Regions from separate parts of the Acidovorax sp. SDU_ACID1 genome, predicted to be linked through region 2. Evidence: predicted binding sites of a transcription regulator. Region 2 holds the regulator's gene; each other region holds the start of a gene.
What was found. The regulator FNR, encoded in region 2, switches genes on or off when oxygen is low (the NO sensors DNR and NnrR bind a similar motif). The targets are predictions, from matches to a motif close to TTGATNNNNATCAA.

Region 1: the regulator FNR is predicted to act here: its motif matches at 1,692-1,705, upstream of AAG689_RS03300 (DUF3079 domain-containing protein).
Region 3: the regulator FNR is predicted to act here: its motif matches at 1,647-1,660, upstream of dsrO (sulfate reduction electron transfer complex DsrMKJOP subunit DsrO).

The regions. Positions count from the first base shown of each region.
Region 1 is NZ_CP152342.1:690,844-694,043, forward strand. Features, by position in the region: gene AAG689_RS03290 (carbohydrate ABC transporter permease) at 1-515, shown strand, start outside; gene AAG689_RS03295 (endonuclease/exonuclease/phosphatase family protein) at 581-1,456, shown strand; gene AAG689_RS03300 (DUF3079 domain-containing protein) at 1,429-1,647, opposite strand; gene AAG689_RS03305 (methylglyoxal synthase) at 1,769-2,641, shown strand; gene pbpC (penicillin-binding protein 1C) at 2,701-3,200, shown strand, end outside.
Region 2 is NZ_CP152342.1:2,897,862-2,901,061, reverse strand. Features, by position in the region: gene ccoG (cytochrome c oxidase accessory protein CcoG) at 1-307, shown strand, start outside; gene AAG689_RS14315 (FixH family protein) at 367-648, shown strand; gene AAG689_RS14310 (hypothetical protein) at 764-1,051, shown strand; gene fnr (fumarate/nitrate reduction transcriptional regulator Fnr) at 1,077-1,799, opposite strand; partial or broken gene hemN (oxygen-independent coproporphyrinogen III oxidase) at 1,995-3,200, shown strand, end outside.
Region 3 is NZ_CP152342.1:1,896,740-1,899,939, forward strand. Features, by position in the region: gene nrfD (NrfD/PsrC family molybdoenzyme membrane anchor subunit) at 1-791, opposite strand, end outside; gene dsrO (sulfate reduction electron transfer complex DsrMKJOP subunit DsrO) at 806-1,588, opposite strand; gene AAG689_RS09305 (2'-5' RNA ligase family protein) at 1,918-2,517, shown strand; gene putA (trifunctional transcriptional regulator/proline dehydrogenase/L-glutamate gamma-semialdehyde dehydrogenase) at 2,572-3,200, opposite strand, start outside.

The DNA of each region.
Region 1 (3,200 bases), 2.2 Mb from region 2:
ACGTGGCCTTCGCGCTGGTGCTGGTGCAGCTCATGATCATGCCGGACATCCTGCTGGTCGAGAACTACAAGACCATGGGGCGCCTGGGCCTCGTGGACACGCTCACCGCCATCGGCTTGCCGTACTTCGCCTCGGCCTTCGCCATCTTCCTGCTGCGCCAGACCTTCATGGGCATCCCCAAGGAGCTGGACGAAGCCGCGCGCGTGGAAGGCGCGAGCGCGCTGCAGGTGCTCTGGCGCGTCTACGTGCCGCTCGCGCGGCCGGTCTACACCGCGTTCGCGCTGGTGTCGGTCAGCTTCCACTGGAACAACTTCCTGTGGCCGCTCATCATCACCAACAGCGTCGAATCGCGCCCGCTCACCGTGGGGCTGCAGGTGTTTTCGTCCGTGGAGCAGGGCGTCGAATGGTCGATCATCACTGCCGCCACGCTCATGTCCACCGCGCCGCTGCTCATCGGCTTCATCCTGTTCCAGCGCCAGTTCGTGCAGAGCTTCATGCGCGCCGGAATTAAATAACAGTCAAATCGGCCTCCAGCGCTTATATAGAAAGCGCGAGCAGCTATCGTTTTTGAGATTGCAGCATGCAAATCGTCACCTGGAACACCCAATGGTGCCGCGGCCTGGACGGCCGCGTGGACGTGGCGCGCATCGTGCGCCATGCGCTCGGCATGGGCGACGTGGACGTGCTCTGCCTGCAGGAAATCGCCGTCCACTACCCCGGCCTCGCGGGCGCGCCCGGCGACCAGCTCGCCCAGGTGCGCGCGCTGCTGCCGCCCGGCTGGCAGGTCTTCTTCGGCGCGGCGGTCGATGAATGGACGGCTGCGGGCCGCCAGCGCTTCGGCAACCTCATCGCCACGCGCCTGCCCGTGCTGCAACTGCGCCACCACCCGCTGCCGTACCCGCACGACGCGGGCGTGCGCAGCATGCCGCGCATGTGCACCGTGCTCACCGTGCGCGATGCGGCGCTGGGCGCGGTGCGCGTGATGACCACGCACCTCGAATACTTCTCCAAGCCCCAGCGCATGGCCCAGGCCCTCGCCCTGCGCGCCCTGCACCTGGAGGCCACGGCCCAGGCCGCGCGCCCGCCGCAGGACGCGCGCGACGGCTCGCCCTTCCAGTCCAAGCCGCACACGCCGCATGCCGTGCTCTGCGGCGACTTCAACCTGCAGGCGCACGAGCCCGAATACGCCGCCATCGCCGCGCCCCTCTCGCCCTTTGAGGCCGCCGGCTGGGCGCAACCCGGCACGCCGCCGCTGCACGACGCCTGGCGCCTGCTGCACCCCGCCGAGCCGCAGCCGCCCACGTTCTGCCTGTTCGACCGCACCTACGCGCCCGAGCCGGTGGCCTGTGACTTCGTCTGGGTCAGCGATTCGCTCAAGGGCCGCGTGCGTGCGATGGATGTGGATGTGCAGACGCAGGCGTCGGACCATCAGCCCGTGCTCTTGTCGCTGGGGTGAGACGGAGGGTCCCGGCGCTGCTCCACGGGAGGCTCCCACTCGGCCCAGTCCGGCCCGAACAGCTCCGACGGATGCTGCGTGCGGTCCGACCCGTTGCCGCAGGCCATCGCATCCGCCGCGCAGTAGCGGTCGCAGCCCCAGCAGATCAGCTCGGGGCGCGCGGGATGGATGGGGAACTTCTTGTGGCTCATGGCAGTGGGTGCATGCAGTCTGGTGACCCGCTGCGAGTGGGGTTTTGATATGCATCAAATCCCCCGGGGCCGCTCCACGGCGCTTACGATTCCGGGGTTTTCCAACGAAAGACGCCACGCCATGCTCATCGGCCTCGCCGCCAACCGCCTGCACCACCACACCGAAGACGCCGCGCTGTTCGCTTTCCTGCGCGCCTGCGAGGCGGGCATCCGCGAACTGAACATGGGCCTGCACGCCGTGGGCCGCACGCACGATGCGATCGCCGCCGCCGGCATGCTGCGCGGCTACGCGCCGCTGGTGCGCTATCCCTACGGGCGTGACGGCGGGCTCATGAAGCTCGTGGCCGAGGTGGTGGGCATGCCCGAGCCGGGGCGCACGCTGGATGGCGCGATCTACCTCATCGACCCGGTGGACCCGTCGTCCATCTTCCCCGAGGCGCTGGCGCTCAAGCGCCAGTGCGTGATCCACGGCAAGCCGTTCCTTTCCACCGTGGCGAGCGCGCGCGACTGGGTGGAGATGGAGCGTATCCATGCGGGCCTGCCACCCGACCGCAACGCAGACCGCTTTCACGACCACGGCGCGCAGACGCTCGCGCTGATCGCCCACGACGCGATGAAGAGTGCCATGCTCGACTTCGCCGCGCGCAACTTCGACCTGCTCTCGCGCTTCGGCCGCCGCGTGGGCACGGGCACGACGGGCCAGCGCCTCAACGAGATGGCATGGAGCCGGGGCTGGCCCGCGGACGTGCCCTGGGTGCAGCGCTTCAACAGCGGCCCGCTGGGCGGCGACGCGCAGATCGCCGACCTGGTGCTGGAGCGGCGTTGCCACCGCGCGATCTTCTTCGAGGACCCGCACGTGGCACGCCAGCACGAGGCCGATATCCAGCTGCTGGAGCGCGCCGTGACCACGGCCACGCACGATGCGGTATGCGCCACCACGCCCGCCGTGGCGCAGCGCTGGTGCGACGCGGCCCGCTTGCGCGCCGGACTCTGATGCGTCGGGCGTCGATACGTCGGGCGTCGATACGTCGCGCGTCGATACGCCGGGCGTCAATGCGCCGTGCGCTCGCCGCCGTCTGGCTGGCCCTGGCGGCCGCGTGGGCGCACGCGCTGCCCACGTTCGACGAGGTGCGCGCTGACTTCCGTCCGTCCGAGACGCTGGTGCTCTCGCGCGAGGGCGAGGTGATCCAGCGCCTGCGCACCGACGCCACGGTGCGCCGGGGCCAGTGGCAGCCGCTGGCCGCCGTGTCGCCCGCGCTGCGCACGGCCCTGGTACTGAGCGAGGACAAGCGCTTTTACGAGCACAGCGGGGTGGACTGGGCCGCCGTCTCCGCCGCCGCTTGGGGCAACCTGTGGAACCAGCGCACGCGCGGCGCGAGCACGCTCACCATGCAGCTCGCGGGCCTGCTCGATGGCGACTGGCGCCAGGGGCCGGGCGGGCGCACGGTCACGCAGAAGCTCGGCCAGGCCATGGCCGCGCAGGTGCTCGACCGGCGCTGGCGCAAGGACCAGATCCTGGAGGCGTACCTGAACCTCGTGCCGTTCCGTGGCGA
Region 2 (3,200 bases):
CGACCGCGCGGCACTGTCCCGGATCGTGGCAGGCGGCAAGCTGGAAAACATCTACCGCTTGCAGATCATGAATGCCACCGAAGGCACGCAGCGCTACCGTATCAGTGCGCGCGGGCTGGAAGGGCTGGAAGTCGCCTCCGAATCGGAGATCGATATCGGACCGGCCGAGTCGCGCTGGGTGGCAGTGCGGCTGCAGGTGCCCTATGGTTCTGCCGCGCCCGGGTCGCACACTGTGTTTTTCGACATCCAGGCACAAGGCGATAAAGCGCAGGTGGCCGAGAAGTCGGTGTTCCTGGTACCCCGCTGATGGGCTTGCCAGGTGGTTATGTTCAGGTCAGGCCTCCTTATGGGGCCAAGGAGTTTCCCATGCCCGCAGTCCCATCCATGAATGAATCGCCAGTGGCGCAGCCTTGGTGGAAATATGGCCATGTCTGGCTGGTGATCGCCGGGCCGGTGATCGTGGTGATCGCTGGCTTCGTGACGCTGTGGCTCGCGATCCGGCAGCCCGACCCTGTATTGGCGGAAGACTATTACCAGCGTGGCCTAGAGATCAACAAGACGCTCCAGCATTCCGAGGCCAGCATGGCCCCTGCGATAAAGGGCCGCAACCATGCCGCCACGCCCCTCGAGGACCAGCCTCGCCGGTGACGCGGAGCCGCATCCGAAAAGAATTGATGCAGGTAAGGGGAATCGAGAGGTCGGGTACTCTTTGCACGCGCAGGGCATGATGCTAGGCTGTCACCATTGCAAGGAGGCACGCGAAATGTGGACGCAGCGACTGATGTGGATTGCCTGGCCCGCCTTTCTGATGGCAGGGGTCATGGAAATGGTGGTGTTTGCCTTCGTGGATCCGGAGGCATTGCACTGGTTCGACCAACCCATGAACCTATCGCGGCAAGGCGTTTACACCGTTGCCTTCTTCATCTTCTGGTTGGTGATCATGGCGTCGAGTGCATTGACGACCATGCTGTCCCTCTCGCCGTTCGAGGTCAACCGCTGTCCTGTGCCCAAGGGAGACCGTCCCCTGGACTGCGCAAAGTATTCGTCCTGAAGACGCGGGCCGCCTGCAAGGCGGTTCAGTGGCAGGCTTGTTGGCTGTTCACGATGCGTTTCAGGGCATCGGTGTCCACGATGCGGACATGCCGCTGCTTGACTTCCACGATGCCTTCTTCCACGAATTTCGAGAATGTACGGCTCACGGTTTCCAGCTTGAGACCGAGGTAGCTGCCGATTTCCTCACGCGTCATGCGCAGGACCAGTTCCGACTGGGAAAATCCCCGCGCATGCAGGCGCTGCACCAGATTCAACAGGAAAGCCGCTAGACGCTCCTCGGCGCGCATGCTGCCGAGCAGGAGCATGACGCCATGTTCACGCACGATCTCGCGGCTCATGATCTTGTGCACATGGCTCTGCAGTGCCGTCACTTCGCGGGAGAGCTCTTCAATGCGGTCGAAGGGCATCACGCAGACTTCTGCATCCTCGAGCGCTACGGCGTCGCAGGTGTGCCTGTCGTTCACGATGCCATCGAGGCCGATGATCTCCCCGGCCATCTGGAAGCCGGTGACCTGATCGCGTCCATCCTCCGTGGCGACGCAGGTCTTGAAAAAGCCCGTGCGGATCGCAAAAAGGGAAGTGAAGGCTTCACCGTTGCGAAACAGCGTGCCGCCTCGCTTGATCTTGCGGCGGATGGCCACGATTTCGTCGATGCGTTGCAATTGCTGGTCGTTCAGCCCCAGGGGCATGCAAAGCTCGCGCAAGTTGCAGTTGGAACACGCAACTTTGATGGTCTGCAGATTCATGTGCACGGGCGCCCTGTTCATGTGGCTAGCTTACCTCTGAAACCCCTGGAGGCGGAAATGCCGCAGGGAATTGACCGACTTTGAGCCGAAATCAAATTGTCGCTATCCTGACCCCGTGAGTGCTTGATTAAAGTCAAGGACGAGCCGGGGTCTCTGCGGCACAGTGGATAGTCAGATACAAGGAAAATTTTCCCCATGACTGTTGTCACCACCGAGCTCTTGCGTCGCTTCGATGTGCCTGGGCCGCGCTACACCTCCTACCCGACGGCGGACCGTTTCGTGGAGGCTTTTGGCGAAGAAGAATACATTCTTGCGCTGCAGCAGCGCCGCGTGGGTTCGGCGGCCAAAGCGATGCCATTGTCGCTGTATGTGCACATCCCGTTTTGCGAGTCGCTGTGCTACTACTGCGCATGCAACAAGATTATCACGCGGCACCCGGAACGGGCGGAGGTCTACCTGCGCTATCTGAGTCGGGAGATCGACCTGCATACGGCCCATTGCGGTGTCGGGCAGCACGTCAGCCAGTTGCATCTGGGAGGGGGACGCCGACATTCCTGTCCGACGAGGGGCTGCGCGAGCTCATGGGCATGCTGCGCCGCAGCTTCGTGCTGGCGCCTGGGGGCGAATATTCGATTGAAGTGGATCCGCGCACGGTCGACGAGCAGCGCCTGGCTCTGCTGGCGGAACTGGGCTTCAACCGGCTCAGCTTCGGTGTGCAGGATTTCGACCCCGAGGTGCAGAAAGCGGTGCACCGCGTGCAGCCCGCGGAGAAGGTATTCGCCCTGGTGGCGAGCGCCCGCAAGCTGGGATTCGAGTCGGTCAACGTGGATCTGATCTACGGTTTGCCACGCCAGACTCCGGAGTCCTTCGACCGTACGCTGGAGCAGGTCACCCAGTTGCGCCCGGACCGCATTGCGCTCTACGCGTATGCCCACCTGCCCGAGCGGTTCAAGGCGCAGCGGCGCATCGTCTCCGCCGAGTTGCCCATGGCATCGGCCAAAGTGTCCATGCTGGCCCGCTCCATGGATGTCTTCATGGCTAGCGGCTATGTGTACGTGGGCATGGATCATTTTGCCTTGCCGGACGACGCTCTGGCCGTGGCCAAGCGCCAGGGGCGCCTGCATCGCAACTTCCAGGGCTACAGCACCCAGCCTGACTGCGACCTGATCGGCCTGGGCGTCTCGGCCATCGGCCGCATCGGCGCTACCTACAGCCAGAACGTCAAGACCCTGGACGAATACTACGACGCGATCAACCAGGGGCACCTGCCCGTTGTGCGCGGCTTGGCGCTGACCCGTGACGATCTGATACGCCGTGCGGTCATCATGGCCTTGATGTGCCAGGGCAAGGTGCTTTTCGAGCCCATGGAGCAATCCTGGCTGATCGATTTTCGCCGTTACT
Region 3 (3,200 bases), 1.0 Mb from region 2:
TCCAGCCGGCGGCGCCCGCGCAGCAGCGCGCCGAGCACGGCGGCGCCGAACACGGCCGAGCCCAGCATCGTCAGGCGCCACACGGGGAAGTCGCGCCACAGGCGCAGTGCGGCGTTGAACGACGGGCTGTCGCCCCGCAGCCCCGCGAGCACCCAGGCCAGCGCCACGGCCGCCAGCGCCGCGGCCAGCAGCAGCCCCAGGACGCGCAGCCGCTGCAGCGCGGCGGTGCCGGGGCGCAGGCTGGCGGGCAGAAAGCGTTCCAGCACGAAGGCCGCGCCCACGGTGGCCAGCCAGCCGGTCAGCGCCAGGTTCACCGGCACCCACAGCGTGTGCCACAGCGGGCGCGCGCGGATCACCATCATCTCGGCGCCGGTGTAGAAGGTGATGGACAGGGCCGACAGCGCCAGCAGCGGCGCCAGCGCGCGCATCCAGCCCACGCGGCCCAGCCACCAGCTCGCGCACAGTGCGATGCCGAGGGTGACGAACACCGGCAGCAGCAGCGCACCCACCGACATCCACGACCATGGCGTGAAGTGCGCATAGAAATGCCAGAAGCGCGCGGGCTGGTGCAGGTCGGCCAGCAGCGACACGGGGGCGGCGACCACGCTCACCGCCAGGGTGAGCACGGCCACGGGCAGCAGGCGGCGCAGGGGGCCGCCCGCCGGCGCCCAGGCGCACAGCGCGGCCAGCAGCGCCGCGCCCGTGGCCACGCCGGCCAGGAAGAAGTACTGCACGGCCCAGGGCAGCCAGGCGGCCTCGTAGTGCGGGGTGAGGAGTTCGATGATCTGCATGGTGCATTTCCCCTTCAGTGCTCGGCCACCAGGCGCACGCTGGCCTGGCCGTCCACGCCGTTGACGAATGCATCGGGCAGGCCGATGTAGAACACGCGCGGCGCGGTCTTCATGCCGGGCTTGAGCACCTTGATCGCGTCCTGGTGTTCTGCCAGGCGGCGGTTGATCTCGCTGTCCGGATCTTGAAGGTCGCCGATCACGCGCGCACCGCCCACGCAGCTCTCCACGCAGGCGGGCAGCAGCCCGGCCTCCAGCCGGTGCTCGCAGAAGGTGCACTTGTCGGCGGTCTGCGTCTCGTGGTTGATGAAGCGCGCGTCGTACGGGCAGGCCTGCACGCAGTAGCCGCAGCCCACGCAGCGCTCGTTGTCCACCAGCACGATGCCGTCGGTGCGCTGGAACGTGGCCTGCACCGGGCACACGGGCACGCAAGGCGGCTCGTCGCAGTGGTTGCACAGGCGCGGCAGGCTGACCATGGCGGGCGCGGCTTCGCCGGGCAGATCGACCTCGTACTGCAGCACCGTGGTGCGGAACTGGCCGATGGGCGGCTGGTTCTCCACCGAGCAGCTCACCGTGCAGGCCTGGCAGCCGATGCATTTGCGCAGGTCCACCAGCATGCCGAAGCGCTTGCCCTCCATGCCGGGGCGGCGCGGAGGCTGGAAGCCGGCCGGCGCCGCCGCGGCCGGACCGGCGGTGCCTGCGAGGCCGAAGGCCGTGGCCAGGCCCACGAGTTCCTGGAGGAAGGCGCGCTTGCCGGTTCGCGCCGGGGCGGGGCGTGGGGGTGTGATGCAGTCAGGCATGAATATGGGGTTTCTGATTTATGTGGGTTTTATTATTCTTTTATCAGGCATATTCAATTTGACGCCAATCAAATCAAATGATGGATTTTCTGCGGCATTAATTAGAATAAACTTTCCTATATTAATGATGCTTTATTAATGAAGTATTAAATAAATCCGAGCATGCCGCTCGGCATTGCGGGGCAATGGTTTACAGGGCCGCGCCCGACGCCGCCGCGAGGGCCGGCGAATATTCGGATGGAAGGCGTAGCGGGGATATATCCCGCTGCACAGACATATTCGGGCAGGGCCATCGGGCTGCCTCGCCATCAAGGGCGATACAGTGGGGCATGGACGCACGCCAGCAGCCGCTCGCCGGCATGGAGCCCGAGGCTTCGCGGCTCCACCATCTGTTCTTCGCGGTGCTGCCCGGGCCCCGGGCGGCGGATGCGGCCGTCTGCCTTGTGCAGGTGCTGATCGCGCGACATGGCCTGCAGGCACGGGTGCGGGCGCAGCGGCTGCACGCCACGCTGCTGTCCCTGGGCTGGGAGGGGACGTTGTCCAGCGAGCGGGTGGCTTGGGCGCGGGCGGCGGCGCAGCGCGTGGTGGCGCCGGCATTCACGCTGCGGTTCGACCGCGTGCTGAGTTTTCGTGGGGCGCCGCATCGCAAGCGCCCCTGCGTGCTGTGCGGGCCGCCCGGCGCGCAGGGCGGCTTCATGGCGTTGCATGAGGCGCTGCACACCGCACTGTGGCCCGCAGCGCCCGTGCCCGACACCACGCCGCACATGACGCTGTGCTACAGCCACCAGCCTGTGCCCGAGGCGCCGGTGCCGCCCATCGCATGGACGGTGTGCAGCTTCGCGCTGCTGCACAACCTGCGCGGCTCGCCCGGCCCCTACGAGTGCTTGGGCACCTGGGCCCTGGCAGGGCCGCATGAGCTATCGAAATAGGAGCTGCCAGCGCTTGCCGGAAAAGCGCTGGAGGCCTGTTTGGCCTGAATCCGCTCAGGCCATCGTCATCAGGCTCGCATTGCCGCCGGCGGCGGCGGTGTTCACGCTCACGGCGCGCTCCAGCACCAGGCGGGTAAGCGCCTGGGCCGGGTCCTGCACGTCCAGGGCCGTGACGCCGACGATGGGGCCATGGCGGCGCGCCACCTGGTGGCTGACCGCGTGCAGCGCTTGCGTGGTGCCGGTGTGCAGCACGGCGTCGAAGGCGGCGCCCTCGCGGGTCCAGTCGGGCAGCAGGCCCACGCGGGCCTGCACTTCGCGCGGCAGCGTGGCGGCCAGGGGCTGGGACTCCTGCGGCCACAGGGCCTGGGCGCCCACGGCGAGGGCGGCGCTCAGTTGCAGCAGGCGCGTGGCGTCGTCGTCGGCCAGGCACAGCACGCGGTCGCGCGGCAGCACGCGATATTCGTTGCGCTCGCCGGTGGGGCCGGGCAGGGTGGCCACCAGCCCGGCGCAGGCGGCCTGGGCGTGGGCGGCGCAGGCCTGCGCCAGCGCGGGCTTGCCTTGGGCCTGGGCCCAGGCGGCGAGGGCGCGCAGGGGTTCCTGCAGCGGGGCCTGGGCGGTGGCATCCGGCGCTTTCGCGGCGGTGGCGGCGATGGCCGCGCGCGCCGCGCCGGCCGGGTGGCGCG